Regions from separate parts of the Bacillus sp. BACIII genome, predicted to be linked through region 1. Evidence: predicted binding sites of a transcription regulator. Region 1 holds the regulator's gene; each other region holds the start of a gene.

Region 1 (8,055 bases):
TCTCTATATCATAATCTTTACGTATTATTTCGCTTGATTATTCATGGCTTTCATCATTTGATTAATTTTCTTTTGAGAAGGTTTCATTCCCATTTGCATCATCATCATGCGTAACATTTGTTCATTAATAGGCGGATTCTTTTTCAAATAGCTCATCATATATTTACGAGCAATAAAAAACCCGAGTGCAACACCTATGAGCAATGCGACAACGCCCACTAGGATGCCAACCCATAAAGTCATTTTATTTCCTCCTTCATGTTGTCTAGTTTAAAGTGTACTAAACCAAAGGCTATTATACAACATTTACATCTCTTTTTGCTCGTTTTTAGACAAAATTTCTTTCTCTGACCGGATTTAACCACCCATAACGCCTTGTCTTAAAATCCATCGCAAGAAAACAGGGGCTGATTTTACGGAGAATCTCAAAGAAAATCGTTTCCGCCTCATAATCTCCCGAAGCTGCAATCTCAATCAAGCTGTCTTTCATCATGAAGGTGGCGCGGCCCTTTTCTCCGGGCAGTGTAAGCTGATAAATTGAATCTAAACGGCTGTAACTCATTCGGTTTAAATGAAGCTGGAGACGCTGATGCATATGTATTACCGGAATCGGTTCTGTTATATAGTGAACTTGCTTTTTTGTCAGTTGATATTCTTGGGGTGTCAGATTTGTCCAATGATAGTCTCGAAACAATTCAAACATAGCGGTTTCCCGCCCGAAGTAGTGGTTCGCAAACTCATCCTTAATCAGGTGCGTATAGTAATGACGTTCCATTTCCTCATCCCCTTTTACAGCGCTGCGTATTGCTTTCTATTATACAAAAGGAGAAAAGAAAGAATTGTCTATTACTGTTACGGCGCCCCTTCTATTTTTGTCGTATATACAGGAAAAAGAGGATGATTTGACTCATCCTCTTTTGTTTCTTTATTTGTTTAGCAGTTTCTTCACGCGGTCAGCCACGTTTTCTGCAGTAAACCCGTATTCTTTCATAATTGTTTCTCCCGGAGCTGAAGCACCGAAACGGTCAATTGCGAGAACGTCTCCTTCAAGACCGGTAAATTTGCCCCATCCGAAGCTTGATCCCATTTCAATCGCAAGACGTTTCGTCACATTCGGAGGAAGTACGCTGTTTTTGTACTCGGCCGATTGTTTTTCGAAACGGTCCCAGCTCGGCATGCTGACTACAGATACATGAATGTTTTCGTCAGCCAGCTTCGCCTGTGCTTCAATCGCAAGTCCGACTTCAGAACCTGTCGCTAAAAGAAGGGCGTCCGGTGAATCGGTTTTTGCTTTGGAAACGGTATAAGCCCCTTTTTCTACTCCGGCATACGCTTCTTCAGCCTGCTGATCAATTGTCGGCAGGTTTTGGCGTGTCAACACAAGAGCTGTCGGATGATCCTGGCTTTGAACGGCTAGCTTCCACGCAGCTGCGGTTTCATTGCCGTCAGCAGGTCTGATCACAGAAAGGTTAGGAAGCGCGCGTAAAGATGCAAGCTGCTCAATCGGTTCGTGAGTCGGTCCGTCTTCTCCTACGGCAATACTGTCATGCGTAAATACATAAGTGACAGGAAGCCCCATTAATGACGCCAGACGAATAGCAGGTCTTAAATAATCTGAGAACACAAAGAATGTGCCGCCGAATACGCGGAGGCCGCCGTGAAGCGCCATTCCGTTTAAAGCAGCGCCCATAGCAAATTCACGGACACCGAACCAGAAGTTTTTCCCGGCGTAGTCTTTGGCCGTGAAGTCCCCTGCGTTTTTGATTGTCGTTTTGTTTGAACCCGCAAGGTCAGCAGATCCCCCGACAAAGAAAGGAATTTTCTTGGCGATGCCGTTCAGCACCTCACCTGAAGATGCGCGGGAAGCAAGGCTGCTGCCTTTTTCATAGACAGGAACTTCCTGATCCCAGTCTTTCGGCAGTTCGCCTTTCATTCCGAGTGACAGCTGTTCAGCAAGCTCAGGATATTTTTCCTTATAAGCCGCGAACTGTTCATTCCATTCCTGTTCTTTTTTCGCGCCGGCTTCTTTTACAGCTTCGTTGAAATGCGCGTATACTTCTTCTGGAACATAAAAATCTTCTTCAAACGTCCAAGCGTACGCTTCTTTAGTCAGCTTGCTCTCTTCTAGTCCTAGCGGAGCGCCGTGAACACCGGATGTGCCCGCGCGGTTTGGAGAACCGAAACCGATTGTCGTTTTCACTTCAATTAATGTCGGTTTTTTATCATTCTGGCGCGCTTTTTCAATTGCAGCCGTCAATTCAGCGATGTTATTTCCGTCCTCAACATAAAGGACTTCCCAGTTCATGGCTTCAAAACGCTGTTTTACATTTTCAGAGAAAGAGCGATTTAAATCGCCGTCTAAAGAAATATCATTAGAATCGTATAATACGATCAGGCGGCCTAATTCCAGATGGCCTGCTAGAGAAGCGGCTTCAGAAGAAATGCCTTCCATCAAATCGCCGTCTCCGCAAATACTATATGTATAATGATCAACTACGTTGAATGAATCACGGTTATATGTTTCAGCCAGATGGCGTTCTGCAATTGCCATTCCCACTGCCATAGCGATACCCTGTCCCAAAGGCCCGGTCGTTGCGTCGACTCCGGCTGTATGCCCGAACTCCGGATGTCCCGGTGTTTTGCTTCCCCATTGACGGAACTGTTTCAGATCTTCAATGCTGAGGTCATACCCGCTTAAATGCAGCATGCTGTACAAAAGCATTGAACCGTGTCCTGCTGATAAAACAAAGCGGTCTCGGTTAAACCATCCCGGATTCTGCGGATTTACATTCATAAACTTCGTCCACAGCGTGTAAGCCATCGGAGCAGCTCCCATCGGCATGCCCGGGTGTCCGGAATTAGCTTTTTCAATTGCGTCTATAGATAGTGTACGTATGGTGGCAACTGATTTCTTTTCAATTGTATCCATTATAATCCCCTTCCTTATTGTTGTACCTTTTCATCATAAAGCGATGCTGACTTTTTCTCAACTCTTTCAGCTTAAATTTGAGATAAACTTGTTGAAAATTGTCGCAAATCACAGCCTGATATTAGTATATACAAAAAAGAATACGTATTGCCGTATTCTTTCTGTTTAATGAAGATTATTTTTCTGTTGTTCCCTTTTTAATTTTTCAGGAGTGACATCATTACCCTCTGGATCAATAACTTTTACGCTCTTTAACGTATTTTTCATTGAGGAGCGGAACCCTTTCAAATACTCCTGGCGAAGCTTTTGCTGTTCGGCTTTTTCCTCATCTGTTATCGTGTTTGATTTAGCTTTTTGAGCCAATTCGTTAATTCTTGCGATTTTTTCTTTAGAAATCATAATAAGCTCCTTTGGTGCGTGTTGATTATATACTACTAAAACATCATCTTTTTTACAACTGAAGCATGTCAGCTGCCTTCGCTGTCTGCGATATATTCCTGAAAACGCCGGTGAACCGTGGCTTTGGATACATCATAGCCGAATCCTCTTAAGGTGGCGGCGATTTCTGCAAAGGTAAGCTTGTTAGCTCTCAGCCTGATAATTTCCGAAACAGGAACCTCTTTTTTTTCTTTTCCGCTGTTTTCATGTCTGTTTTTCAGATTCCGTTCAGGCTTATAGCCATTTTTTACGGCTCTTTTCATTCCCCGCCGGATTTTCATATTGTGAATTTTCCTTTGATATTCCTCCACAATACTGACGATTTCGAGTACCATCGTATCAGCTTCGGAAAGCTCCAGCTCGCCTTTATGAGCCGTCGTATATATTTTTACGTTCTCCCTGTAAATACAATGCAAAAGCGCGATCTTGGCGTTTCCTCTTCCCAGTCTTGTTTCATCCTGCACCAATATCGCGTCAATATGTGACTTTTTAATTTCATCAAGCATTTCAAATACTCCGTCGCGGTCCATTTCGTAACCGCTGGCTTTCTCTGAAATGACTTTTACGACTTCCATGCCGTTTGCCGCAGCGATCTCACTGAGCTCCTCTTCCTGTCTTTTTAAAGACGTCTGCTGCTGTTCTTTGTTTGTGCTTACCCGGGCATAAATGAGCGCCTTCATTTCTCTCTTTCCTCTCTAATTGACAATGGCCAGCTGATATACGGCCGGATTCTCCTTCTTAACCGGAAGAATAAGTTCGTCTCCGGGCTTTATATCAGCAGTTTGGAGATGATTATTCTCCGTCACCCACTCAATGAAATCTTCTTTGTTAATATTTTTCTTCTCTGCTACTTGATCCGCAAGTGACCACAGAGTATCTCCGTCCTGAACCTTTATTTTAACATATTGGCTGAGCGCCTGATCATTTCCCGCACATGAAACAAGTAAAATAACGGCACTTAAAATCGCAGTAAACAGTCCGACAAATATGATAGATTCCTTCGCCATTTAAACAACCTCCAGAATGTTTGTTCGCTTTTTATACCTTTCAGTATATACGAACAAATGTTTCTGTCAATCGTTTTTTTCGAACCTATGTTTGTACTGTCAGGAAAATCATGCTATAATCTACTTAAAATCGACGTTTTGAGGTGCGAAATATGACGAAGCTATCAAAAAGGCAGCTTGATATCCTGCGTTTTATTAAAGAAGAGGTAAAAACGAAAGGATATCCGCCTTCTGTAAGAGAGATAGGAGAAGCAGTAGGACTGGCTTCCAGTTCAACCGTGCACGGACATTTGGCGCGGCTGGAGACAAAAGGCCTGATCAGACGGGACCCTACTAAACCGAGAGCGATTGAGGTATTGGATGAAGAAGAAGTCCAAATTCCGAAAAGCCAGGTTGTCAATGTTCCGGTCATCGGAAAAGTGACGGCAGGTATCCCGATTACAGCTGTTGAAAATATCGACGAGTATTTTCCGCTTCCTGACCGGATGGTTCCTCCGGGAGAACACGTATTCATGTTAGAAATCATGGGAGAGAGTATGATTGACGCCGGCATTTTTGACAAAGATTACGTCATTGTCAAACAGCAGAACACGGCCAATAACGGGGAAATCGTGGTGGCTATGACCGAAGATGATGAAGCCACGGTCAAGCGCTTCTATAAAGAAGACAATTATGTGCGGCTGCAGCCGGAAAATCCGACGATGGAACCGATTATCCTGCAAAACGTAAGTATTTTAGGGAAAGTGATCGGCGTATTCAGAGCCGTTCATTAATTCTATTAAACTTTATTTATCGTAAAACCCCTCTGAAAGGGGTTTTTCTTTTGCAAAAAAAGAGCAGATTCGCCCTGGCTTAAGAAACGAACCTGCTAAGGAGGAAAAACTTACATCTTTATTATCAGGCATCTCACTTTTGAAGTCAATAAATAATGTTTCTCTAAGGAAACTTTTTATCCGTTTTTCAACTTTTGTATTTGTGCGGGCTGATTTTGATATATAACTATCTTTACTTGGAGCGGACGGATTACATTTTATTCATGAATATTTAGTGCATAGTACAATAAGTTTTGACGAGATGTAAAAAAACCCGCTTCCTTTGCGGGTATCTATTTTCAATCAAAATGATAATATTCCACGCCGTATAACCCTTTAATATGAACAGGTGCACAGACGTTTGAAGAGCTTTCAATCAGAATCCTGTATTTGTGATGCGGATCAATTGATTTTTTGTCCTGGGCACTTAGGTTTAACCAGCTGCCGCTGTAGCTTTTAGAACTTAATGTATAAAAATTTCCGTTCAGCGCCATCCGCTGGAGTTTCACGTTTAAATTGCATGAAGAATTGTTCACAATGGTGAACTTGTATCCTAATAGGTAATCATCAGCTGATACAGCCCCCGGATTTTCAATAAAAAACTCTTTGACATCTCCCTCCATAATGAAGCTTGTTTTTGATCCGAATTCAGTGGTAGCCGCTTCAGCTGAGTGTACTCCGCAAAAACATAATAAAAAAACAGCAATACATATCCACCATTTTTTCAATTTTGCATCCCCCTTTTTTTACATATTTTAACTTTTGAATATGGTGATGTCTATTTACATTTTATTAAAACGCACACTTTATAACCACTATATACCAGTTTAAAAATTTGCTGATTGCCTACAATGAAGACTAAACGAAATAACGAAGGTGGTTCAAATGAAACATGTAATTGCTTTCGCTTCTAAAACGGCGCTCACACTTGCTTTGCTGTACATTGTTCTGGATCTGATGTACCAAGTAACTTTTTTAAACGTTCTGTTTATTACCTTGATCTTAAGTTTGATCACTTACTTTTTGGGTGATTGCATGATTCTGCCGAGAACAAGCAATTTTACAGCCGTTGCAGCTGATTTCGGAATTTCATTCATTATATTATGGATATTTCTAATGAACATTGGCGGGTTTAATGTCTCTCCTGCCGCGGCATCGGTTATCTCTGCACTTTGCATTTCTGTTTTTGAGGCATTTTTTCACCGATATTTGCAGCAATATGTGCTTCCCGAAGATTATCAGGACACAACAGAGACAGATAGCACGCTATGGAGCTATCAAACCGAGGCGTCTGAAGAATTGGTGCCGGAAAAAGATTCTGAAGAAAAAACATAAAAAGGAGGCATCCGCCTCCTCAGGCTGTCGAGAAAATCTCGACAGCCTTTATTTTTCCTTAAAATATCCATTCTCCTGTATTAAAATAAAAGAAAGACTAAAAAGGACGGTGTCTTTCTCATGTTCCACACAAGAAACTCTTCTCAAAACACAGCCGAATTTGTTTTGCTTGACCAACTCGTCGAAGAAGATCATCTGCTTCGAAAAATTGATAAACACATAGACTTCTCTTTTATCATTGAAAAGGTTAAGCCTTACTACAGCGAAAACAAAGGCCGCCCTTCACTCGATCCGCTGATTTTATTCAAAATGATGTTTATCGGCTACCTCTACGGTATCCGTTCAGAAAGACAGCTCGAAAAAGAAATTTACTACAATATGGCATACAGATGGTTTCTCGGATTGAACATAAATGATCCAGTTCCGCATCACTCCACCATCAGCTGGAACAGACGCACACGCTTTAAAGATACAACCATCTTCCAAGACATCTTTGATGAGATCGTTCTTCAGGCCATCAATCATGACATGGTGGGCGGACGTGTCCTATTCACTGATTCAACTCATCTGAAAGCCAATGCCAACAAGCATAAATACACAAGAAAAACAATTGCGCAGGATACCCAAAACTATATCAAGGATTTAAATGAAGCCATACAAGAGGATCGGGAGGAACACGGAAAAAAGCCGTTAAAAGTCAAAGAGGAGGTGAAAGCTGAAAAAGAGATCCGCCACAGTACAACTGATCCGGAAAGTGGATATATGTATCGTGAAAATAAACCGGAGGGTTTCTTTTATTTAGATCACCGAACAACGGATATGAAACATAACATTATCACCGACGCCTATGTCACGCCCGGAAATGTCCATGATTCTGTACCTTATCTTGACCGATTGGATCACCAAATCGCACGATTTGATTTTGATGTAGAAGCCGTCGCTCTTGATTCTGGTTATTTAACGACCCCGATCTGTAAAGGATTAGCTGACCGCCATATTTTTGGCGTTATTGCCTATAGACGATATCACCCTGCCAGAGGCTTGTTTCCAAAATGGAAATTTCATTATGACAGTGAACAAGATAGATACATTTGTCCAAATCACCAAACACTTACATACTCAACAACTGACCGAAAAGGCTACCGGTCATATAAATCAAATCCTGAAATCTGTTCCGCATGCCCATTGCTTGCACAATGCACAAAATCAAAGAACCGCCAAAAGGTCATCACCCGGCATGTATGGGAGGACCATAAAGAAAGGGTCAGACAAAATCGCTTGTCTGTTTCAGGAAAAAACCTCTACAAAAAAAGAAAAGAAAAAATAGAGCGAAGCTTTGCAGATTCAAAACAGCTGCATGGGCTTCGCTATTGCAGGTTGAGGGGAAAGCGGAATGTGAGCGAGCAAGTCCTCCTCACAGCCGCATGCCAGAATATGAAGAAGATTGCCACATACCTAGCCAAACAAGGCTAGGCATGTGGGAGCTCTTTTTCTGCATCTGAAACCTGATGAATATCTAAAGAAACTGTATAAA
Region 2 (8,055 bases), 1.7 Mb from region 1:
GTCGCAAGCCTGATACGCTGGGCTTCGCCGCCTGACAGCGTACCCGCCGCCCGGCTCAGCGTCAGATAATCAAGACCGACTTTATCTAAGAAACTGAGCCGTTCTACAATTTCTCTTAAAATTAAATCTGCAATCTGCATATCTTTCTCAGACAGCGTCAGGTTTTTGAAAAATTCCAGCGCATCGCCGACGGAAAGTTCGGTAATGGTTCCGATGTGGCGTCCGTTGACCAAAACGGCCAGCGCTTCTTTCTTCAGCCGGTAGCCTTTGCAGGTCGGGCACGGCTTCTGTGACATATATTGCTCCATCTGTTCACGGATATAATCGGAGCTTGTCTCTTTATACCGTCTCTCAATATTGCGCAGCACGCCTTCAAATTCAATTTCATTCTCCCGCACTTGTCCGAAATCATTCTCGTATTTAAAGTAGATCCGTTCATTGCCGCTGCCGTACAGCACTTTATCAAGCTGATGCTTCGGCAGGTCTTTGACCGGAGTCTCCATATCGATCCCGTAATGGCGGCAGACCGCCTGAAGCAGCTGCGGATAATATTGGGAACTGATCGGCGTCCACGGAGCGATGGCGTGTTCTTTTAATGAGAGCTCAGGATTTGGAATGACGAGCTCCGGGTCCACTTCCAGCTTCAAACCGAGACCGTCACAAGTCGGACAGGCGCCGAACGGGCTGTTAAACGAAAACAGCCGGGGCTCAAGCTCTCCGATGGAAAAACCGCAAATCGGGCAGGCGTGATGCTCGCTGAACATCAGCTCTTCCTGGCCGATGACATCTATCATGACACGGCCTTCCCCTAAGCGGAGGGCGGTTTCCAGTGAGTCGGAAAGCCGGGCGGCAACGCCTTCCTTGACGACAATCCGGTCAATGACTACTTCAATGGAATGCTTTTTGTTTTTTTCAAGTTCAATATCGTCGGAAAGCTCGGCCATTTCTCCGTCAATCCGCACCCTTACATACCCTTGCTTTCTGATTTGGTCAAGGACCTTAACATGGGCGCCTTTTCTGCCTGAGACCATCGGCGCAAGCACTTGAAGCTTCGTCCGCTCAGGATATTCAAGAATCCGGTCAACCATCTGTTCAATCGTTTGCGACGTAATTTCGATGCCGTGCTCCGGACAGTGCGGCTTACCGACTCTCGCGTATAAGAGCCGGAGATAATCATAAATCTCCGTTACCGTTCCGACGGTTGACCGCGGATTGCGGCTTGTCGTTTTCTGGTCAATGCTGATGGCCGGAGAAAGCCCTTCGATCGCATCAACGTCCGGCTTATCCATCTGCCCTAAAAATTGGCGTGCATAGGCAGAAAGCGATTCGACATACCGCCTCTGTCCTTCCGCGTAAATGGTGTCAAAAGCAAGGGATGATTTTCCCGATCCGGACAGGCCCGTCACGACGACGAGCTGATCCCGCGGAATCGTTACATCAATGTTTTTTAAATTGTGCGCCCTTGCCCCTTTCACCTCGATCCGGTCAATTGCCATGTGTTCATCATCCTTCCGCTTTTAGCTCTAACAGTAAATCACGAAGCTCTGCCGCCCGCTCGAAATCAAGCGCTCTGGCCGCTTCTTTCATTTCATGCTCCATTTGCTCAACGACTTTCTGGCGTTCTTTCTTCGTCAGCTTCGTCAGCTTAGGCGCGGCTTTTGTTTTGTATTCTTCTTTATCCTCAGCGGCCTGCGTCGCGCGGATCACATCGCGGATTTCCTTATTGATCGTTTGCGGCGTAATGCCGTGGATTTCGTTAAAATGCTCCTGCTGTTCCCGGCGGCGCTTCGTTTCATTCATCGCGATTTCCATCGAATGCGTGATTTTATCGGCATACATGATGACCCGGCCTTCTGCGTTTCTCGCTGCCCGTCCGATCGTCTGAATAAGCGAACGCTCAGAACGGAGGAAGCCTTCTTTATCCGCATCCAGAATGGCGACAAGCGACACTTCCGGAATATCAAGACCTTCTCTCAGCAGGTTGATGCCGACCAGCACATCATATTTTCCGAGCCGGAGGTCACGGATGATTTCAATCCGTTCAAGCGTCTTAATCTCGGAATGCAGATAGTTGACCTTGATGCCGATTTCTTTCAGATAATCGGTCAGATCCTCTGACATTTTTTTCGTTAATGTCGTTACGAGCACGCGCTCATTCCGTTCTATCCTCGCCTGAATCTCGCCGATCAGATCATCAATCTGTCCTTCAATCGGCCGGACGTCAATGAGAGGGTCGAGCAGTCCCGTCGGCCTGATGATCTGTTCGATCATTTCCGGCGTATGCTCAATCTCATACGGTCCCGGAGTAGCCGACACGTACACGATATTGTGCATATGTTTCTCAAATTCCTCGAATCGGAGCGGACGGTTGTCAAGCGCTGACGGCAGGCGGAAGCCATGATCGACAAGCACCTGTTTTCTTGCCTGGTCACCGTTGAACATGCCGCGCACCTGCGGAATCGTCACGTGTGATTCATCAACGACGATCATAAAATCGTCCGGAAAATAATCAAGCAGCGTATACGGCGTAGAACCCGGAGGACGGAGCGTCAAGTGTCTTGAATAGTTCTCAATGCCCGAACAGAAACCCATTTCCCGCATCATTTCAAGATCATATCTCGTCCGCTGCTCAAGCCGCTGCGCTTCAAGGAGCTTGCCGTTTTCACGCATGACTTTCAAGCGCTCCTCAAGCTCCTGTTCAATGTTCAGAATCGCTTTTTCCATCTTTTCCGCCCGGGTGACGAAGTGGGAAGCCGGGAAAATCGCGACATGATCGCGGTCGCCGAGAATCTCTCCGGTCAAAGCGTCAACTTCTCTGATCCGCTCAATTTCGTCTCCGAAAAATTCTACTCTGATACAATGTTCGTCACGGGAAGCCGGGAAGATTTCCACAACGTCGCCGCGCACGCGGAATGTCCCCCGCTTAAAGTCGATATCATTGCGGGCATACTGGATATCCACTAGCTTTCTCAGCAGCTCGTTCCGCTCAATCTCCATTTCCGGTCTGAGCGACACGACCATCTCCCGGTATTCTTCAGGCGAACCGAGACCGTATATGCATGACACACTCGCAATGATAATGACATCTCTCCGTTCAAACAGAGAGGATGTCGCGGAGTGCCGCAGTTTATCAATTTCATCGTTAATGCTTGCGTCTTTCTCTATAAATGTATCCGTTTGAGGCACATACGCCTCCGGCTGATAGTAATCGTAGTAGCTGACAAAATATTCGACAGCGTTGTTCGGAAAAAACTCCTTAAACTCGCTGTACAGCTGTCCGGCAAGGGTTTTGTTATGGGCAATGACCAGTGTCGGCTTATTGACTTCTTTAATCAGATTGGACACGGTAAAGGTTTTGCCCGTCCCTGTCGCACCCAGGAGAGTCTGGTGTTTTCTGCCTTCCTGTATGCCTTTGACAAGCTTTTCAATCGCTTGCGGCTGATCTCCCTGGGGCTGATATTTCGAGACTAACTCAAAACGATCTTTCACAAAAAAGCCTCCGTTTCTTTACGAAATCTTCCTATTGATATAGTAACACAATGACGGGCAAAATCACTAAAAATACGAACTAAAGTTCGATGGTTTATTTTTACCAAGTCAATTTTTGTATAAAAAACCTGCTTTTATGGCGTAAAAGCAGGCTTCCATTTCATATTCACCATGTCAGGCATTGTCTTTCTTTTTGTCTGCTTCTTTTTTGGCCATGTACAGCCCGCCGGCTACCAGTGATACGACATCCAATCCAACGATGAAATACGTTTCGGTGTAACCTTTTAAATAGGATGCGAAAAGCAGTGCGGCTGTGAGAGCGATCGCCACATAATGGTTAAAAGTGACCCGCGTAAAAAGGACGACCAGCATAAAAGGGAAACATAATGCAAAAACGGCTTTTGTAATCACAAAAACCCTCCTCGGGAATTCTTCATCTCATCTGATTATAGTAAAAAATGAAGAATCGGACAATCGTTCCCCTGCTATCACAATACCCTTTTTCAGCAGTCTTCAATCATCTGTCAAAAAAAATGCGAATGTAAATCTATTGAACCATTAATGAAATGAACCAAATTGCCTTTCTTCAGCCGAAAGGAGGAGAAGGATTAGGTCTTTGTGTCTTTGACAGTTTCTTCCTCCCTCTTTACAATGTAATGATAGTGTTTACTATCATTTTCTTGGATGAAGAAAAAGGGGGTTATACCGCATGTATTCAGTACGATTTCAAAAAGCGGAAGAATCGAGCCGCTCAGCAGGCGCAAAAGGAATGAACCTGATTAAACTGACGAAAAACGGCCTGCCCGTTCCCGATGGATTTGTCATTCAGACAAATGCGCTGACGCGTTTTATGGAAGATAACCGGCTTCAGGCAGATGAGGAAGAGATGGAGCGCGCCATTATAAACGGCACGTTTTCAAAAGAGCTCCGCGATGAGCTGATTGCCTCTTTTTATGAATTGAGAGAATCATATGCCTCTGTTGCCGTACGTTCCTCGTCTGCGTCCGAAGATCTTGAAGGCGCTTCTTTCGCGGGCCAGTACGAAACCTATTTAAATATCAAAACAGAAGAAGAGTTTCTCGGAAAAGTGAAAGAATGCTGGGCTTCCTTCTTTTCGGCGCGGGTCAGCGGTTATAAGGAGAGAATGAAAAATGACACTGCAGAACCGTTAATGGGTGTTGTCGTCCAAGGGCTGATCAATTCTGAGGTATCAGGGGTCATTTTCAGCCGAAACCCCGTCACACATGATGACGGAGAACTGATGATCAGCGCGAGCTACGGTCTCGGAGAAGCAATCGTGTCCGGAAGCGTGACGCCCGACACATTTATCGTCAATAAAGACACATTCCGGATTGACAAAGAAATCGGCTTCAAAGAAATGTATATCGTTTCCCAAAAGGAAGGCGTAACCGAAAAAGAAACGTCCGCTGACATGAGAAACCGCTTCTGCCTTGATGACGAGAGCATCAAAGAGCTTGCCATGCTGACGATTAAGACGGAAGAACTGTACGGTTATCCCGTGGATCTCGAATTCGGATTTGCCGAAAATAAGCTGTATCTGCTTCAGGCCAGACCGATTACAACGATCGCGCAGGATCAGAAAGCGGCAGACGAAGAACGGGAATTTATCATGACGCCTCGGGACCAGAAAGATTTTTGGCTCAATATGGAGTCCAATATAGAAGGCCCCATCAGCCCGTTATTCGCCTCTCTCATTGTGCCTGCTTTAGAATACGGCCTCAAAGAAGGCACGAAGACATTCCCTGTGATGGGCATCGAGATTGAGCGTGTCAAGCTCCACCAGGGCCATGTTTTTTCCAGACAGCATAAGACCGACGACAACCTGCCCGCAGAACAGTTAGAAGCGCTTTTTCCCGTTTTGGCTGACCGCATGTATGATATTATTCATGAAACCTTTCTGCCTTTTTATCAAAAGCTGGACGGACTGGCGCATAAAAATCATACACCGGAGACTGCCCTTGAGGCGTTCCGAAACCTGCAAGAATTCTATTTAAAAGGATATGAAGAACATTTCAACATTGTCTTTCCGCAGATTGCGTTAAATATGACACTGGAGTCCATGTACGGACAGGTTGAGAAAGACAACGCCTCCCTTCTGTATGAAATGCTGGCCGGCGTCATGAATAAATCACTGGAAACCGACAGACAGCTCTGGCTGCTTTCCGGACAAGTAAAAGACAATCCTGAACTGCTGCGCGTCTTTACAGCTTCCCAGGCCGGCGAGCTTCATCAGACGCTTCTGCAATCAGATGAAGGAAAACGCTTTCTTGAACAAGTTGGCGAATTTTTACAAGAATACGGCTGGAGATCAGTAAAAAGCCATGATCTGATCGAAGAAACGTGGGCGGAAAATCCTTATTTCGCTTTGGCTAACATTCAAAACTATGTCCGGAACGGCTACGATTTTGACAGTGAGTTTCATAAAACGATAGAAAAACGCAAACAGCTTTACGCCGCCTTCATGAATCGAATTGAAGATGACGGCTTCCGGGAGACGTTTGACCGTTATTATCAGTGGGCGTTATCTGCATCCGTCATCATAGATGATCACCATTTTTATATCGATGCGATGCTGGACGCCAAAGCGCGCCTTTGTCTCTTGAAAATCGGCGAGCTGCTGCAAAAACAAGGCGTGATCGATGACCGGGAGGATATGTGGTACTTATACAGCGATGAAGTCGAGAAAGCGCTGGTGACGCCTGTTCCGCTGAAGGAAAAAACCGCTGAACGGAAACAGCTTTTCCAGCAATATCAGCTGCTTGAAGCGCCCGCTTATCTCGGCACACCGACGCCCGAACAGCTGAAAGCCGCTGAGCAGGTTACAGGCTCCATCACAGAAGATGAAAAAAACACTGAACATCATATTTACGGACTTGCAGCGTCAAGCGGAATCGCAAGCGGCCCGGTGAAAGTCATTCGTGACGCAAGTGATTTTTCCCGTTTTTCATCAGGAGATGTGCTTGTCTGCAAAATGACGACACCGCTTTGGACCAGTCTGTTTCAGGATGCAAAGGCCGTCATTACGGATACGGGCGGCATCCTCTCACATGCGGCGATCATCGCAAGAGAATACGGGCTTCCCGCTGTTCTCGGCACACGTGTCGCGACTGACAGGCTCAATGACGGAGATATCGTCTCGGTAGACGGCACAAACGGACAGATTACGATAGTCAAACGCGCTTCATGCTAGGTTTCCCTCTTTATTGACGGGCAGGGCGGGTGTATACTTGTCCTGCCAGTATTTACGCGAGGTGAAACAAGTTGAGAACGACGAACAAGAGAATTCTTGACGCTGCGATGAATCTTATCATTCAAAAAGGATACCGCGCCGCGACAACAAAAGAAATCGCAGAAAAAGCGAATGTAAGCGAAGCTACGATTTTTCGTAATTTTAAAAACAAACAAGGACTAATGAAAGCCATGATTGAGCAGCACACGCCGGTTCCGGAAAGCGTGATCACCAAGGCGGAAGGCAATCTGTATGAGGATCTTCTTCATTTCGCCACGACCCTTTTGCAGCGATTGGAACAAAAAAAAGAGGTGTTCCGCATCTGCCTGCGCGAACCGGAATTATTCGAAGACGTCCTGCAGGATATTGTCGTATATCCGCAATCCGTAAAAAAGGATTTAATCGTTTACTTTAAGGAACTGACAAAGAAAAACAGGATAAGCCCCGGCAGCGAAGAAGCTAATGCAGACGTCTTTATGACGATGATTTTCGGTTATTTTATGCACCGGCTGCAGCTGGGGAAAAGAGTCATCACTCTTTCTGAAGAAACGATGCTGAAACATAGCACTGAGATTTTTATTAAAGGAATTATCAGCCGGTAATGTCCGGCTCCTAGGAGGATGAAGGATGAGTTCAAAGAAAGAATGGGCGCTGATCGTTTCGCTTTTGCTGGGAGCCATACTCGTTCCCATCAATTCGACGATGATCGCAGTCGCTCTTTCATCCATTTCCCGCTCATTCAGCGAATCAATTGCCAGCATCACATGGGTCGTGACGGTGTATTTAATTGTGATGGCCGTGACACAGCCCATTGCCGGCAAGCTCGGTGATATGTACGGAAATAAAAAAATGTATTTATGGGGTGTCGGCCTTTTTCTGATCGCTTCATTGGGGTGCGCCCTCTCGCCAAGTCTTTTCTTATTGATTTTCTTCCGGGCGCTTCAGGCTGCCGGCGGCGCTTTGCTTACGCCAAACAGCATCGCCATCATCCGCCATGTCGTGTCCGAAAAACGGCTTCCGAAAGTATTTGGTTTTTTCGGCCTCGGTGCCGGGCTGGGCGCGGCTCTCGGTCCGTTTATCGGGTCACTTTTAATCGAGAGTTTCAGCTGGCATTCGATCTTTTGGGTCAACATTCCGTTTCTGGCGATCGCACTCGGGACCGCATTTATCATGTTTCCTAAATATAAAGAAGAAACCTCTGACGCGCCGCTTGATATCATCGGATCCGTTTTGCTTGCCGGGAGCATTGTATCTATTATTCTTCTGACGAAAAATGAAAGCTCTTTGGGCTATTGGGTGTACGCGCTGCTCATTCT
Region 3 (8,055 bases), 150 kb from region 1:
AGCGCGTTTGGCCGCTTCGACAAGCCTTGGGTGCGACGTCAGACCGAGATAATTGTTCGATGAAAGCTGAATCACGTTCTCCCCTTTGACTGCCACCGACGGCCCCTGCTTCGTTTCAATTTGTTTCATTTGCTGCCATGTGTTATTTTCTTTCATTTTATCAAGCTCTGCTTTTAGATATTCAAATTCTTTCATTATAGAACCCTCCCTTTATGGAATCAAAATGACTTTGCCGCACTGGCCCTTTCTCATCAGGTCAAATCCTTTTTCAAATTCTTCAAGCGGAAACTGATGGGTAATCACCGGAGTCAGATCAACAAGGCCGGATTCAAGCAGATGCGATACCTGACGCCATGTTTCAAACATTTTTCTGCCTGTGATGCCCTGAACGGTCAGCCCTTTAAACACCACGTCATTTGTCAGGTCAATCGTCACCGGGTGTTCCGGCAGACTCAGCATATGAAATCTTCCTCCATTGGCCGCCATCTTTAATCCTTGTATTATCGCTGCAGGGTGGCCTGACATTTCGCAGACAAGGTCTATTCCTTCTCCGCCCGTTAAGGCATCAATGACCTTAAGCGGATCTTCCTTGTCAGCTGAAATCGTAATTTCGGCTCCTAATTTTTTTGCAAGAGCCAGTCTGTAATCATTTTTATCAATGGCCGCAATGCAGGATGCGCCGGCCGCTTTAGCCACAGCCACCGCCATGAGTCCGATCGGCCCGCAGCCGATAATTGCAGCGGTGCCGCCCGCCAGATGGCCGCTTTCCAGCACCGTGTGCACCGCGTTGCCAAGCGGCTCTTGAACTGAGGCGACTGCAGGATCCATGTCAGCAGGGTTTTTCCAAATGTTTTGAGCCGGCACTTTGACATATTCAGCGAAGGATCCGGCTGTATCCACGCCAAGGATCTTTGTATGAGTGCACACATGATGTTTTCCTGTTAAACAGGGGACACAAGTTCCGCAGACGAAGTGGGTTTCCGCCGATACATAGTCGCCTGTTTTGACATTTGTGACGTGCTTGCCTGTTTCTGCTACGATACCGCTGAATTCATGTCCGAATACTTGAGGTGTTTTGATTCGTTCCTGCGCCCATTGATCCCAATTATAAATATGCACATCTGTACCGCATATAGATGCGGCCTGTACTTTAATGAGAACTTCATTCTCATTAATGGAAGGTATGGAAATTTCTTTCAAAGTTGCTCCGAAAGCGTTTTCATTTTTAACGACAGCTTTCATCTTTCCTTCCAACATGTACACTCCCCCTCAAAAAAACACTGTAATAACTGGATTGTAACATGGCTTAAGAAGGAGGTAAACAGCAGTGTCCATTCAGTAAATACAATTGCTTCCGTCCGGAAAAATGGGCGGGATTTTTTTTGAATATTATATGAATAAAGCCGTTTATCATCTCTTCGTACTATCAATATAATATTGTGAGAAAATATGACAGCAATAAAAACAACCTGCTCGCCTTATGCAAGCAGGTTGAGAATGAACAGGTTTTGGTTTAACGGGGTTCGACAATTAACTTAATCGCCGTTCTTTCTTCTCCGTCAATCTGTATATCTGTAAAAGCCGGAATACAAATCAAATCTACGCCGCTTGGCGCGACAAAGCCTCTGGCAATCGCAACCGCTTTAACAGCCTGATTTAAGGCACCCGCCCCAATTGCTTGAATTTCGGCGGCTCCGCGTTCCCTCAATACGCCCGCAAGCGCGCCTGCCACTGAATTTGGACTTGATTTTGCTGAAACTTTTAAGATTTCCATTTCTGCTCCCCCTTAGTTTTACAATGGATAAGTGAGTGTTCATTAGAACAATCATTATTAGATGTTGCTATCCAAAAAGCCATCCCCACAATGCTTTTCAAAAATAGCGGGCTACCTTCCATTTCTACTATATTCACTAAGAAGTTGCTATATTCCTGCTTTTCCTTTTAATATTTTTATAAAATAAACACATGATCACCTATTCAAAGAACATATGGTCATCATTGATTAAAATCCGTTCGATATTTACGGCTTTTTTCGTTTGCTCGTCGATGTCGATGAGCACTCCGCTCAGCGTTGTTTTCCCTTCCGCAACGGTAAACCGGACAGGAAGATTGGTTTTAAACCGCTTGATGACCGTTTCTCTGTCCATACCGAGGATTCCGTCGTACGGACCCGTCATGCCTACATCAGTAATATATGCCGTTCCTTTCGGCAAAATGCGGTTATCTGCAGTTTGTACGTGTGTATGCGTGCCAACCACGGCAGAGGCTCTTCCGTCTGTGTACCAGCCCATCGCAATTTTTTCGCTTGTCGCTTCGGCGTGAAAATCAATAAAAATGTACGGTGTGCGCTTTTTCGCTTCTTCTATTAACTCATCCGTTTTAGCAAACGGATCATCAAGCGGCGGAAGAAACGTCCGTCCCTGTAAATTCATGACGGCAAGCTCTTTTCCGTTCGATTTAATATAGGTAATGCCTTTTCCCGGCGTACCTTCCGGGAAGTTCGCCGGCCGGACAAGATGCGGCACATCATCAATAAAGTCAAAGATCTCTCTTTTATCCCACGTATGGTTTCCCATTGTAATGGCATCGGCTCCGGCTTCCATCAGGCTATGGTAGATCTTTTCCGTCAGTCCTTTTCCGTGTGCTGCATTTTCTCCGTTAATAATCGTAAAATGCGGTTTATGTTTCGCTTTCAGTTTCGGGACATATTCTTTTACCATGTCGCGGCCCGGGGAACCGACAACATCCCCGATAAATAAAATTCTCATACATTCCATTCCTTTCTTTTCTGGGGCTCAAAAAAATAAAGTGATGCGCTAAGCATCACTTTATTTTGCATACTCTACGGCTCGAGTTTCTCTGATCACGGTCACTTTAATGTGGCCCGGATAATCAAGCTCGTCCTCAATTCGTTTTCGGATATCACGCGCCAAACGATGGGCTTCTAAATCATTAATGGAGTCCGGTTTCACCATGATGCGAACTTCACGGCCGGCCTGAATCGCAAATGATTTTTCAACACCTTCGTAAGACTCGGAGATTTCTTCAAGCTTTTCAAGTCTGCGGATATAATTTTCGAGCGTTTCACTTCTCGCACCCGGTCGTGCGGCTGACAGTGCATCAGCGGCAGCGACCAGAACGGCGATAATGGAAGTCGGCTCTTCGTCTCCGTGGTGTGACGCAATACTGTTAATGACGACTGGATGCTCTTTATATTTGGTCGCAAGCTCCACTCCGATTTCCACGTGGCTTCCTTCCACTTCATGGTCAATTGCTTTTCCGATGTCATGCAGAAGACCGGCCCGCTTGGCAAGCTTTGCATCTTCTCCAAGTTCAGAAGCCATTAAACCGGCTAAAAACGCCACTTCCATGGAATGTTTCAGTACGTTTTGCCCGTAGCTTGTACGGAATTTCAATCGGCCGAGAATCTTGATCAGGTCCGGATGAAGTCCGTGAACGCCGACTTCAAACGTCGTCTGTTCACCCATTTCCCGGATATAGTCATCAACCTCGCGGCGGGATTTTTCAACCATTTCTTCAATGCGCGCCGGGTGAATACGGCCATCCTGCACGAGTTTATCAAGAGCGATTCTTGCCGTCTCCCGTCTGATCGGATCAAATCCGGAAAGAATGACTGCTTCAGGGGTGTCATCAATAATCAGGTCGATACCTGTAAGCGTTTCAAGCGTACGGATGTTACGCCCTTCACGGCCGATGATACGTCCTTTCATCTCATCATTCGGAAGATTGACGACCGATACCGTCGTTTCGGCAACATGATCTGCTGCACAGCGCTGCAAAGCAAGCGACAGAATGTTTTTCGCCTTTTTATCCGCCTCTTCTTTCGCACGGTTTTCAGTTTCTTTTGTCATGATGGCGATATCATGTGAAAGCTCATTTTCAACCCGGTCAAGAATGATTTGTTTCGCTTCATCCCGTGTCAGGCTCGAAATGCGTTCGAGTTCTGACTGCTGCATACGAATCATCTCATCCACTTTGCTTTCCATCTCTTCAATATGTTGTTGTCGTTCATTCAGAGAATGATCTTTCTTCTCCAACATCGCTTCCCGTTTATCAATTCCTTCATGTTTACGGTCAAGATTTTCTTCTTTTTGAAGTAAACGGTTTTCTTGTTTTTGAAGCTCATTTCGTCTTTCACGAACTTCCTGTTCAGCATCTATTCGAAGTGTATGGATTTCGTCCTTTGCTTCAAGCAGAGCTTCTTTTTTCAGTGCTTCAGCATCACGCTTTGCATCTTCAAGGATTTGCTCGGCAGCACCGCGTGCGCCCGCAATCTTTGCTTCGGCAATGGTTTTACGAACATAGTAGCCAACAACTAAACCGAGCAGAGTCAGCAAAATGGAGATGAGAACCGTCATTAGGGTCATACTTTCACCTCCTCTTGCTATGAACTTGGTTGTTGCTTAAATAAGTGCCGGCATGTACATTGTCAGATTTTCTCAACATACAGAACCTTCACAGGGAATGAATCTCTCATGCCCTTGTCAAGTTTAAATGGTTTAACAATCATGTTAAAAAAACAAATGTTACAACTTCATTGTAATTGTGTCGGAAATACTTGTCAAGCTTGCCAGCTTAACGATTCGCCTTCGGCTCAGAATCTTCGCCATGTATATATCATACCACACCTTCATCTGCTTTTCGCAAATGACGGCTCGTCTAGTCCGGCTGGTTAAGCAATTGGTAAATTCTATTGTTTACCTGCCCTAATTTGGCGTTATTCTGAATATTTGACAGTAAAATGACATATTTGCCTGCCGAATGGCTGAAGCTGTTCAAAATGTTGTAACCGGGCATCACACCGTGATTGGAATAGCTTCCCGGATCAATGTAAAATCCCATGCCGTAAGCGGAACTGCTTCCGGCTGTGAACATTTTTGTAAAGCTTTGTTTTGAAAGGAGCGTGCCGTTGACGACCGCTTTATCAAATTTATAAAGATCTTCAGCACTCATATACATGTCGCCCGCCCCATACAGCTGCGATAGGTCCAAAATGTGAGGCGTTACAAGCTGTCCGCTCTCATCAACTTTGTAGCCGACGGCAGGATATTTGGCTTCAGCAAATGTTTTGTAAAATCCGGCATGCTTCATTCCGGCCGGTTTGAATACGTGGTCTTTTATATATTGTTCGTATGACTCCCCGCTGACCTGAGATACGATATAGGCGAGCACTGAATAATTGGAATCTCTGTAATCCCAAACCCCAGGCTGCCGTTTAATTCCGCGGTATTCTATATCCTTAATTAAATCAATGGGAGAAATCGGTCCCTGACCCTCAATATGTCCGTTTATGCCGGACGTATGATTGAGCAGGTTTTTCAGTTTGATGCGCGTGCCGTTAGGAAAATTCGGCAAGTATGTACTGACGGGGTCACTCGTCTGAAGCAGCCCTTTTTCTTCAAGCTGCAGGACAGCCGTCGCAATTAACGCCTTTTGTGAAGAACCGATATAATATGATGTTTCCGGATTGTTTTTGATTTTTTGTTTTCGGTCCGCATAGCCAAAACCTTTTTTCAGCACAACTTTTCCATCTTTTACGACCATTGCTGTGCCGCTGAACCCGATCTGTTGCAAGTAATTGCTGATCCGTTTATTGTGATCGATTGATTTAGGTGTTTTCTCTTTTTGCGTCTTTTCTTTTTTTTGTTGAGTCTGGTCATTTGAAGAATCAGATTGAGCGGCGGGAGCACTTTTAACAGAATCCTTCTCCCGGTGATGCGCTGTGACGGTCCAGATCATAATAAAAACAGTGACAAGCAGCAGAAAAAGAAACAGCCCTCCCGTTTTCATCAATTTCTTCTTTCTTTTTTTGTTAATTCTTGTGCGGCGGGGGCTCGTCATCTTTTTTCCTCCTCAGATATAATTTCAACTTTCGCCATGATGTTAGACGAGTGAAGGGTGAAAAAAGTTGTAACATTTCAGATAAAATTTTCCGAAACAGCCAGTGTTTTTTTAAACACACAAAAAAAGAGCGGAAATTGCTTATTCCGCCCTTTTGATCGTGCTTTTATTCTTCAAATTCAAGCTCTTCCTGAGTTTCTTCCGATTTTTCCGTAACACCGTTATTGTCCAAACCGTAATGTTCACGGATTTGTTCTTGAATCATCAGCATGATGTCTTTATTTTCTTTTAAGAACTGCTTGGCATTTTCACGGCCCTGTCCGAGGCGTTCTTCTTCATAAGAATACCACGAGCCGCTTTTTTGCACGATATCAAGTTCAGTCCCAAGGTCGATGATTTCCCCTTCTTTGGAGATTCCTTCACCGTACATGATGTCCACTTCAGCCGTACGGAACGGAGGAGCGACTTTGTTTTTTACGACTTTAATTCTCGTTTTATTCCCCATCACGTCGTTGCCCTGCTTTAATTGCTCGGCACGGCGCACTTCAAGACGCACGGAAGAATAGAATTTCAGCGCGCGTCCGCCCGGTGTCGTCTCCGGATTTCCGAACATAACGCCGACTTTTTCACGAATCTGGTTAATAAAGATTGCGATTGTTTTAGATTTATTGATGGCCCCGGAAAGCTTACGGAGCGCCTGAGACATGAGACGCGCCTGTAAACCGACGTGTGAGTCACCCATGTCACCTTCAATTTCAGCTTTTGGAACAAGCGCCGCAACAGAGTCAACGACTACGATATCAACAGCTCCGCTTCGCACCAGCGCTTCAGCAATCTCCAGCGCCTGCTCTCCCGTATCCGGCTGAGACAGAAGCAGCTCTTCGATATTGACACCGAGCTTTTGCGCATAAACAGGATCAAGGGCATGCTCAGCATCAATAAATGCTGCCTGTCCGCCTTTTTCCTGAACCTCAGCGATGGCGTGAAGCGCTACGGTCGTTTTACCTGAGCTTTCAGGTCCGTACACTTCAATAATCCGTCCGCGTGGGTATCCGCCTATTCCGAGAGCGGTATCAAGTGCAAGGGAGCCGCTCGGCACCGTTGAAATTCTTGTATCCGTTTTTTCCCCGAGCTTCATGATGGAACCTTTGCCGAATTGTTTTTCTATTTGCTTAAGAGCCATATCTAAGGCTGCCTGACGATCACTCATTTATTTTTTTCCTCCTTTATCTTGCCACTACATATACTATACCTTGTTTACTGACATTTGCCAAGAAAAAAGCGAACGCATATTCGGATTTTTTCCGCGTTCGCTTTTCTTCAAAAGAACATAATTCCCTTCGTAAAAATTAAAAATCAGAGAAAATGCCCTTTTAAAACTTTATTTTTGATCCAGCATTTTTAAAATGAGATGGCAGCCGTATTTAGCGGCGCGCTTTCTGATTCCGGTTCTTGATCCGGCAAAGTTAAATTCATGCACCTCTTCTTTTCCTTCCGCGGAAATGCCGATAAAGACACGGCCCGGGGCATGCCCTTCCTGCGGATCCGGGCCCGCAACTCCGGTAAAGCTGATACCGATATCGCTTCCGGTCAGCTTTCTGACACCGGCGGCAAGCTCGCGCGCGCACTCTTTGCTGACCGCTCCGCTATCTGCCAGCGTCTCAGCTTTCACGCCGAGCACATGCTGTTTCACGCTGTCGGAATAACAGACAACGCCCCCTGCAAAAAGTTGAGACGCGCCGCTTAAATCAGTCACCCACTCTGAAAACAGTCCGCCTGTAAAGCTTTCGGCAGAGGAAATCGTGATTCCGTTCTGTCTGCATGCTTTTGAAAGCTCCTTCACCAGGGACGTATCATCATATCCGTAGAAAAATTCACCGACACGTTCTAAAATGGAGGCTTCCGTTTCTTTTAAAAGCCGTTCTGTTTCTTTTTCATCGGCATGTTTCGCCGTTAAACGCAGCGTGACCTCACCGTCAGCGGCAAGCGGCGCAATCGTCGGATTCGTCTGCGCGTCAATGATATCTTCTAAATCAGCTTCAAGCTGAGATTCACCGATTCCGAAAAACCGCAGCACGGTTGAAACGATTTTCTCATTTGAACCGAGCTTTTTAAGAAGCAGCGGCTTCGCTTCATTTTCAAACATCGGACGCAGCTCGCTCGGCGGTCCGGGAAGCAGCATATAAAGCCTTG
Region 4 (8,055 bases), 750 kb from region 1:
AATTGAATAATCAGCTGAGCAATCCAGACTTAATTATGCCTGGAATGAAGATAAAGGTGCCTTCAGAAGCCGTTCCGGTCAGAAAAGAACCAAAGGCAAACTTCGGAACGTCTGCGCATAAGCATGAGCATCCATATGCCAAAGAAAAACCGAAATCAGTTGTGGATATCGAAGACACCATACCGGAAGAACCAAAGCCGTCAATTCCGTATGTGCCGCCGATCCCTGAAAAGCATGAAAATGTGCTGCCGGAAGCTGATATGAATCAGTATTATCCGACCAATCAGCTGTTTCAGCCGTGGTCGCCTCCTAAGCCGGAGGAACCGGTGACACATTTTGTCGAGCCGAAAGAAAAAGAGCATGACAATAACATTCCACAACAGGAGGAAATGATCAACATGGAAAACGCGAATTACCCGAATATGCCAAAGGCGCCTCAAGCCGGAAAGATGGAAGAAGAAAACGCAGCTTATCATCTGCCGAACATGCCAAACATCCCGAATGTCCCATTTCCGAATATGCCGGCCGTTGAACCGCCTTTTATGCATTACCCGATTCCGTGCATGCCTTGTCCTTGTCCGGTTCCGGTGACACCGATGCTGCCGGGTTCGGGATTATGCCATCCGTGCTTCCCGGTAGGCGGAGGTTTCGGCGGTTTTGGAGGAGGTTTTGGAGGCTTTCCGGTAATGCCGATGCCGTTACCGTACGGATTCCATCATCCGGGATTTGGGCCGCAAGCGGGTTACGGTGAATATGAAAACCAGGCCCATGAAAATGCAGAGCATTTTGATGGTTTTGCATCTGGTTTCGGCGGTGCTCCATACGGACATATGCCGTATTACGGCGGCTATTCATCACATTATGCAAACGAGCCTCATCACGATGGAAAATTTAAGGACGATGATTGCGGCTGCAATGATTCGCATCATCACCATCATCACCACCACGGTTCACATCATCATGGTTCACATCACCATCACGCCAATATGCCTGTGCAGCCATATCCGAATATGGGCGCAAGTGCCGGATATTTTATGCCTTACGGCGGAGCAAATCCCAATGCCGCGCCGAATCAGCCGAGTCCAAATCAAGTATTCGGACGGCCGGAGGAAGATGAAGACTAATGTATCGGGACGATGTATGTCGTTCCTTTTTTTATGTCCGAAGAAGAATGGACATAACTGACAAGCTTAAACCCGCCGTCGGCCGCACATCCTAAACATGAGCGGAAACGCTCACACAGCGATGAATCCACGGGGGGTTTTTCCATTGGGCAAAAAACTGATGACAATCGCAGGCGTTTTAGCCGTGACTGCAAGTTTAACGGCATGCGGAGCAAATAATGCCATGAATGACGGACGCTACAATCAGACAACACGTCCGGTCGGGTATTATTCAAATGACAATGATAACGGCAGACGCCAGTACGGAATGGACCATCAAGGACCTGTTTCCGAAATGATGGAAAACCGAAACGGGCGCCGGGATACGACAAACGTGTCTTACCGAAACACGCCGAATAACGGGGTTCCGTTAACAACGGACGGCACATATAACGGCCGCAACGCCAATACGCCGCCGGCCGCTATGTCTTATAATGGGTATGACAATGCCGAAAACATCAGAATGGCGGCAAAAATTGCAAACCGCGTGAAAAAAGTAAAAGGCGTACAGGATAGTCAGGTCGTCGTGACTGACACGAGAGTCGTCATTGCTGTCAGAACAAATCATCCTTTTACGAAAAATGATGATCAACATGTCAAACATGCAGCCAAAAAATTCGCGGACGGCCGCGCAATTCAAGTATTTACTGATAACGCCACTTTTACAAAGCTTCAAGACATGAACAAAAACAGCCGTTAGACGGGACTGCCGGATGATTTCATCCGGCAGTATTTTTTTCATCATTTCTTTACATATTCTTAAAACGCTCTTTATATTGCGCTGTTAACATAAAAGTAAAATAAAACGTAACGGAGGGGCTGGGATGAAAAAAACGGAGTGCGACAAAAGCCGCGGGACAAAAACTGTGTATTTGACCGTAAGAGGATACCGACTCAAACTGACGCCCGGACAGATGAAACTGATATCAGCCGGCCGGGCATAATAAAGCGGGGCAGCCTTTATTAGAGGGCTGCTTTTTTTCGGCGAAGCAGTCAAAAGAAAGAAAACGGTTAAGCACCGGCATCTTTGGTCAAACTAGCATCAAGAGTTTGATTGAATAAAGAGGTGTTATTGGTGAAACGAATTTGCGGTGGGCGTCTTTTATTTATGTTTATCTTATCAGCTGCAGTCCTGATTTGCGGAGGAAACGGTGCATACGGGGCAGAGGTCGAGCATTACGGGCCGCTTCGGGTGCACGTCCAGCTGGAAAAGGTCTATCTTGACGGTGATGTCGGCATCGAACATACGGATGAAACCGTTTTGGCGATGGAAGACTTTTGGGCCGCATACGCCGGCTGGACGCTCGTTGAGCAGAAAAAAGGCTTCGTTCTTTTCCGTAAGCATGTTGATGATATTTCTCCGCTCAGTAAGGTAAACGGTTATATCGGTGTCACGGACGGAGGGGTGATTTCCACTTTTCACGGCCGTCCCGGATCGCTGTCGGAGCCGATCCAGTCTTTCTTCCAAATTGATTTAGAGCGGTTGGAAAGCCGGTTGCAAAAGCATTTGGAACACGGTATACCGTACAGGACAAAAGCGGAGTTTGAGAGCGTGATCGATCATATTAAGACTTACAGCGGCTGACTTTGACGCAAGACATGTGACACATGTCTTTTTTTTCTGAACGGAAGGTGTCAAAGCGAACATACGTTAACTTTTCTATAAGACTTTGGCTGTTTTTGTGTTACAATGATAAGCAGTCAAAGAGGTGAATAGGTGTGATTGAATTCGTGAAGGGGACGATTGATTACGTATCTCCCCAATACATCGTGATTGAAAACGGCGGAATCGGCTATCAGGTCTTCACTCCGAATCCGTTTATTTATAAGGTAAGCAATCAAGAGACCATTTTTACGTATCATCATATAAAAGAAGACGCCTTTTCTCTGTACGGCTTTTCAACCAGGGAAGAAAAAGCGCTTTTCACAAAGCTGCTGAACGTCACCGGCATCGGGCCGAAAGGGGCGCTCGCCATTCTCGGTTCCGGTGATCCGGGAGCCGTCATCGAAGCGATTGAACAGGAAGATGAAGCCTTTTTGGTGAAATTTCCGGGTGTGGGCAAAAAGACGGCGCGGCAGATTATTCTTGATTTAAAAGGCAAACTGGCCGATGTCGTGCCTGAAATGATTGACAACCTGTTCAATCATGAAGCGCGCATTGAAAAACAAGAGGCTGAAACGGCGCTTGACGAGGCGCTTGAAGCGCTCAGGGTTCTCGGCTACGCTGAAAAAGAAATTAAAAAAGTGCTTCCTCACCTAAAAGAGGAAACGGCGCTTTCAACAGATCAATATGTGAAAAAAGCATTGCAAAAATTATTAAAGTAAGGTGATGTTCATGGATGAACGGCTCGTTTCAAGTGAAGCAGACAGCCATGAATCAATAATCGAGCAAAGCCTCAGGCCGCAGAATCTCGCTCAGTACATCGGCCAAAAGAAGGTGAAAGAAAATCTGCGCGTGTTTATCGATGCGGCGAAAATGAGGCAGGAAACGCTTGACCACGTTCTTTTATACGGGCCTCCGGGTCTCGGAAAAACAACGCTTGCGTCGATCGTGGCCAATGAGATGGGTGTGGAGATGCGGACGACGTCAGGGCCGGCGATTGAAAGGCCGGGAGACCTGGCAGCCATTCTGACGGCGCTCGAACCCGGAGATGTGCTGTTTATAGACGAAATTCACAGGCTGAACCGTTCAATTGAAGAAGTGCTGTACCCGGCGATGGAGGATTTCTGCCTTGATATCGTCATTGGTAAAGGCCCGTCCGCCCGCTCTGTCCGTCTTGACCTTCCGCCTTTTACGCTGGTAGGAGCGACGACCAGGGTGGGATTATTGACCGCACCGCTCAGAGACCGGTTCGGGGTGCTGTCGCGCCTTGAATACTATACGCAGGAAGAGCTGACAGATATCGTGTCACGAACGGCTGAAGTATTTGAAGTGGATATCGAAGAAGCGCCGGCTCTGGAAATTGCCAGACGGTCAAGGGGAACGCCGCGGGTTGCAAACCGGCTTCTCAGAAGGGTGAGAGATTTTGCCCAGGTGCTCGGCGACAGCCGCATCACGGAAGAAATCGCTCACGACGCGCTCGAACGTCTTCAAGTCGATGCACTCGGCCTTGATCATATTGACCACAAGCTGCTGATGGGCATGATTGAAAAATTCAGCGGCGGTCCGGTCGGCCTTGATACGATTTCCGCGACAATCGGCGAAGAACCGCATACAATAGAGGATGTGTACGAACCGTATCTGCTGCAGATCGGATTTCTTCAGAGGACGCCGAGGGGACGGGTCGTGACCCCGGCTGTGTATGAGCATTTTCGATTGGAGGCACCCGCCTGTGACTGATTTTCCGAAGGTTCTCATGGTTCTCGGTGCTGTTTTGCTTATTGCCGGCGCAGTCTGGCACTTTGTCGGACGGCTGCCCGGAGATATTTTCGTTAAAAAGGGAAATGTCACATTTTTCTTTCCCGTTGTTACTTGTATTGTAATCAGTGTGATACTATCCATCCTGCTCAATTTTTTCGGCAGAATGAAATAACAATAGACAGAATAAAGGTGAAATGATGAAAGTCGATTTATTTGATTTTGAACTGCCTGAACGCCTCATTGCCCAAGTGCCGCTGAAAGAGCGTGACGCATCGCGGCTGATGGTGCTTGACAAACAGACGGGCGGTCTGACGGACAGTTCATTTAAAGAGATTGTCAGCTTTTTTAAAGAAGGGGATTGTCTCGTCTTGAACAATACCCGCGTGCTCCCTGCCAGATTATTCGGCACAAAAGAAGATACGGGAGCGAAAGTGGAGCTCCTGTTGTTAAAACAGGAAGAAAATGATACATGGGAAACGCTTGTAAAGCCGGCGAAACGCGTAAAAAAAGGAACGGTCCTGACATTTGGGGACGGCCGGCTGACAGCGGTCTGCACGGAGGAACTTGATCACGGCGGCCGGAAAATAGAATTCCGGTATGACGGGATTTTTTACGAAGTGCTTGAATCGCTCGGTGAAATGCCGCTTCCTCCTTACATTAAAGAACAGCTTGATGATAAAGAACGGTATCAGACCGTCTTTTCAAAAGAAATCGGGTCCGCCGCAGCTCCGACTGCCGGACTTCATTTTACGGAAGAGATTCTGGACGAGCTGAAGCAAAAGGGTGTGCGGATTGAATTTATCACCCTGCACGTTGGACTCGGCACATTCCGCCCAGTCAGTGCGGATGATGTGGAAGAGCATAACATGCACGCGGAATTTTATGAAATGACGGAAGAAACCGCCGCCTCTTTAAACGAGATCAGAAAGTCGGGAGGGCGCATCGTGTCGGTCGGGACGACATCAACGCGCACCCTTGAAACCATTGCCGGCGAGCATGACGGCGTATTTACCGCTTCAAGCGGCTGGACGTCGATCTTCATTTATCCGGGATATGAATTTAAAGCGATTGACGGCATGATCACCAATTTTCACCTGCCGAAATCTTCGCTTATCATGCTTGTTTCTGCGCTTGCCGGCAGAGAGCATGTTCTTTCCGCTTACCGTCATGCGGTAGAAGAGGAATATCGTTTCTTCAGCTTTGGCGACGCCATGCTGATTATCTAATTTGAATGACAGGAGGCCTCATACAAAGTGGCTGAACAACCGATACGTTATGAATTTATAAAGGAATGCAAACAAACGGGAGCGCGTCTGGGCAGAGTTCATACGCCCCACGGCTCCTTTGAGACGCCTGTATTTATGCCGGTCGGCACGCTTGCTACGGTAAAGACGATGTCTCCGGACGAGCTGAAATCTATGGATGCGGGTATTATTTTAAGCAATACGTACCATTTATGGCTCCGCCCCGGACATGACATTGTAAAAGAAGCGGGCGGGCTTCATCAGTTTATGAACTGGGACCGCGCGATTTTAACGGATTCCGGCGGTTTTCAGGTCTTTTCATTGAGCAAGTTTCGTAATATAGAAGAAGAAGGCGTACATTTCCGCAATCACTTAAACGGAGACAAGCTGTTTTTATCTCCGGAAAAAGCGATGGAAATTCAAAACGCCCTCGGTTCTGATATCATGATGGCGTTTGATGAATGTCCTCCGTATCCGGCAGAGTATGATTACATGAAACGCTCTGTGGAACGGACCAGCCGCTGGGCGGAACGCTGTCTGGAGGCGCACGGGCGCTCTGATGAGCAGGGACTGTTCGGAATCGTACAGGGCGGAGAGTATGAAGATTTGCGGACACAAAGTGCCAAAGACTTGGTTTCACTTGATTTCCCGGGTTATGCTATAGGCGGATTATCTGTCGGCGAGCCGAAGCACGTCATGAACAGAGTGCTTGAGTTTACAACTCCGCTTTTACCGAAGGACAAGCCGAGATATTTAATGGGTGTGGGTTCACCGGATGCCTTAATTGACGGTGCCATCCGCGGCGTGGATATGTTTGACTGCGTACTGCCGACCCGGATTGCCCGAAACGGCACGGTGTTTACGAATGAAGGGCGCCTGAACATGAAAAACGCCAAATATGAGCGCGATTTCCGACCGATTGACGAAGAATGCAGCTGTCATACATGCAAAAATTACTCCCGTGCTTACATCAGACATTTGATCCGCTGCAATGAAACGTTTGGAATTCGATTAACAACTTACCATAACCTTCATTTTCTGTTACACTTAATGGAGCAGGTCAGACAAGCTATCCGAGAGGATCGTCTTGGTGATTTCCGAGAAGAGTTCTTTGAGCGTTACGGCTATAATAAGCCAAATGCGAAAAGCTTCTAAATAAAAACCATTTTTGAAAGGAGGGAAACAGATGGGTACTTTAGGCACAATCGTTCCTATTATTTTGATGTTTGCAGTGCTTTATTTCCTGCTCATCCGTCCGCAGCAAAAGCAGCAGAAGGCCGTACGCCAGATGCAGGAAGAGCTGAAAAAAGGAGATTCAGTGGTGACAATCGGAGGATTGCACGGCACTGTTGAGTCAATTGATGAAAGCAAGGTCGTCATTAAAACAGGTGATAACACCCGTTTAACATTTGACCGCCGCGCAATCAGAGAAGCTTCTGCTGAATAACAGCGAAGCTCATACATACTAAAAAAGAGCGGAGAATCCGCTCTTTTTTTATTACGCTGATCTGCTGCCCTTCAAATTCACTCCGAAAATCCCGCCCAGCATACTGACTCCCAAAAAGCCGAGATGAAACAAAAGCTGACCGGATGCAAATGATTTTCCGAACCCTAAATATTGAAACAGCAAGATGATTAATGAGAAACAAACGGCGGTTAACGCTCCGATCATCCAGCCTTTTTCTTTTGCTTTGCCGCCGGAAATAAAACCGCCGGCAAATAAAGAAAGAAAAGAAAGCGCGGTGACCAGCCAGCTGAAAGATGACTCTTCCATTGAGGTAACCGTCAGCAGCAGTGAAATCGCCAGACTCGTAAGAAGCATCACTGCAAAGATAGCCACTAAGCCGTACAAGACGCCTTTACCCACTTGTTTTGTTTCTTCCATTTTGATCTCCTCTCCGCTCTGGGCCTGACATATGACAAGCCGGAGCCCGTCTTTTTCTAAATGTATTCTCTGAATGTTCGGATTAGACGTAAAAGCATCATGTTCAGTTCATTTCTTACATAAAACAGAGCGGATCGTAAATGCTATGAACGTTGGAGGTGCGATATGGGAGATATTTTCATTATTACGTTTCGTACGATAGTGCTTTATTTTATCATTCTTGTGATTTTCAGACTGATGGGAAAACGGGAAATCGGAGAACTGAGCATTTTAGACCTTGTCGTTTCCATTATGATTGCCGAGATTGCCGTATTGGCAATTGAAAATGTAGAAGATAAGCTTTTGCATACCATTGTGCCGATCGTCATTTTAATGATTATTCAAGTAAGCCTTGCTTTTATT

Evidence for each region. The regulator LexA, encoded in region 1, represses DNA repair genes until DNA is damaged. The targets are predictions, from matches to a motif close to CGAACATATGTTCG.
Region 2: the regulator LexA is predicted to act here: its motif matches at 3,565-3,578, upstream of uvrB (excinuclease ABC subunit UvrB).
Region 3: the regulator LexA is predicted to act here: its motif matches at 7,145-7,158, upstream of recA (recombinase RecA).
Region 4: the regulator LexA is predicted to act here: its motif matches at 2,805-2,818, upstream of ruvA (Holliday junction branch migration protein RuvA).

The regions. Positions count from the first base shown of each region.
Region 1 covers NZ_CM174437.1:1,137,307-1,145,361, forward strand. The annotation lists gene ACXN9U_RS05605 (YneF family protein) at 25-243, opposite strand; gene sirA (sporulation inhibitor of replication protein SirA) at 329-775, opposite strand; gene tkt (transketolase) at 926-2,929, opposite strand; gene ACXN9U_RS05620 (DUF896 domain-containing protein) at 3,095-3,328, opposite strand; gene ACXN9U_RS05625 (YneB family resolvase-like protein) at 3,397-4,047, opposite strand; gene yneA (cell division suppressor protein YneA) at 4,063-4,374, opposite strand; gene lexA (transcriptional repressor LexA) at 4,527-5,147, shown strand; gene ACXN9U_RS05640 (hypothetical protein) at 5,486-5,914, opposite strand; gene ACXN9U_RS05645 (YndM family protein) at 6,072-6,521, shown strand; gene ACXN9U_RS05650 (IS1182 family transposase) at 6,642-7,994, shown strand.
Region 2 covers NZ_CM174437.1:3,316,054-3,324,108, forward strand. The annotation lists gene uvrA (excinuclease ABC subunit UvrA) at 1-1,496, opposite strand, end outside; gene uvrB (excinuclease ABC subunit UvrB) at 1,504-3,489, opposite strand; gene ACXN9U_RS16325 (CsbA family protein) at 3,664-3,900, opposite strand; gene ACXN9U_RS16330 (PEP/pyruvate-binding domain-containing protein) at 4,199-6,700, shown strand; gene ACXN9U_RS16335 (TetR/AcrR family transcriptional regulator) at 6,772-7,341, shown strand; gene ACXN9U_RS16340 (MFS transporter) at 7,367-8,055, shown strand, end outside.
Region 3 covers NZ_CM174437.1:1,286,933-1,294,987, forward strand. The annotation lists gene ACXN9U_RS06080 (glycine C-acetyltransferase) at 1-198, opposite strand, end outside; gene tdh (L-threonine 3-dehydrogenase) at 211-1,257, opposite strand; gene spoVS (stage V sporulation protein SpoVS) at 1,514-1,774, opposite strand; gene ACXN9U_RS06095 (TIGR00282 family metallophosphoesterase) at 1,974-2,768, opposite strand; gene rny (ribonuclease Y) at 2,829-4,388, opposite strand; gene ACXN9U_RS06105 (serine hydrolase domain-containing protein) at 4,681-5,862, opposite strand; gene recA (recombinase RecA) at 6,029-7,072, opposite strand; gene ACXN9U_RS06115 (competence/damage-inducible protein A) at 7,244-8,055, opposite strand, start outside.
Region 4 covers NZ_CM174437.1:386,939-394,993, forward strand. The annotation lists gene safA (SafA/ExsA family spore coat assembly protein) at 1-1,124, shown strand, start outside; gene ACXN9U_RS02065 (YhcN/YlaJ family sporulation lipoprotein) at 1,270-1,863, shown strand; gene ACXN9U_RS02070 (hypothetical protein) at 1,988-2,107, shown strand; gene bofC (sporulation cell-cell signaling protein BofC) at 2,272-2,748, shown strand; gene ruvA (Holliday junction branch migration protein RuvA) at 2,883-3,488, shown strand; gene ruvB (Holliday junction branch migration DNA helicase RuvB) at 3,499-4,503, shown strand; gene ACXN9U_RS02090 (DUF2905 domain-containing protein) at 4,496-4,696, shown strand; gene queA (tRNA preQ1(34) S-adenosylmethionine ribosyltransferase-isomerase QueA) at 4,722-5,750, shown strand; gene tgt (tRNA guanosine(34) transglycosylase Tgt) at 5,778-6,923, shown strand; gene yajC (preprotein translocase subunit YajC) at 6,955-7,215, shown strand; gene ACXN9U_RS02110 (TIGR04086 family membrane protein) at 7,267-7,653, opposite strand; gene ACXN9U_RS02115 (DUF421 domain-containing protein) at 7,819-8,055, shown strand, end outside.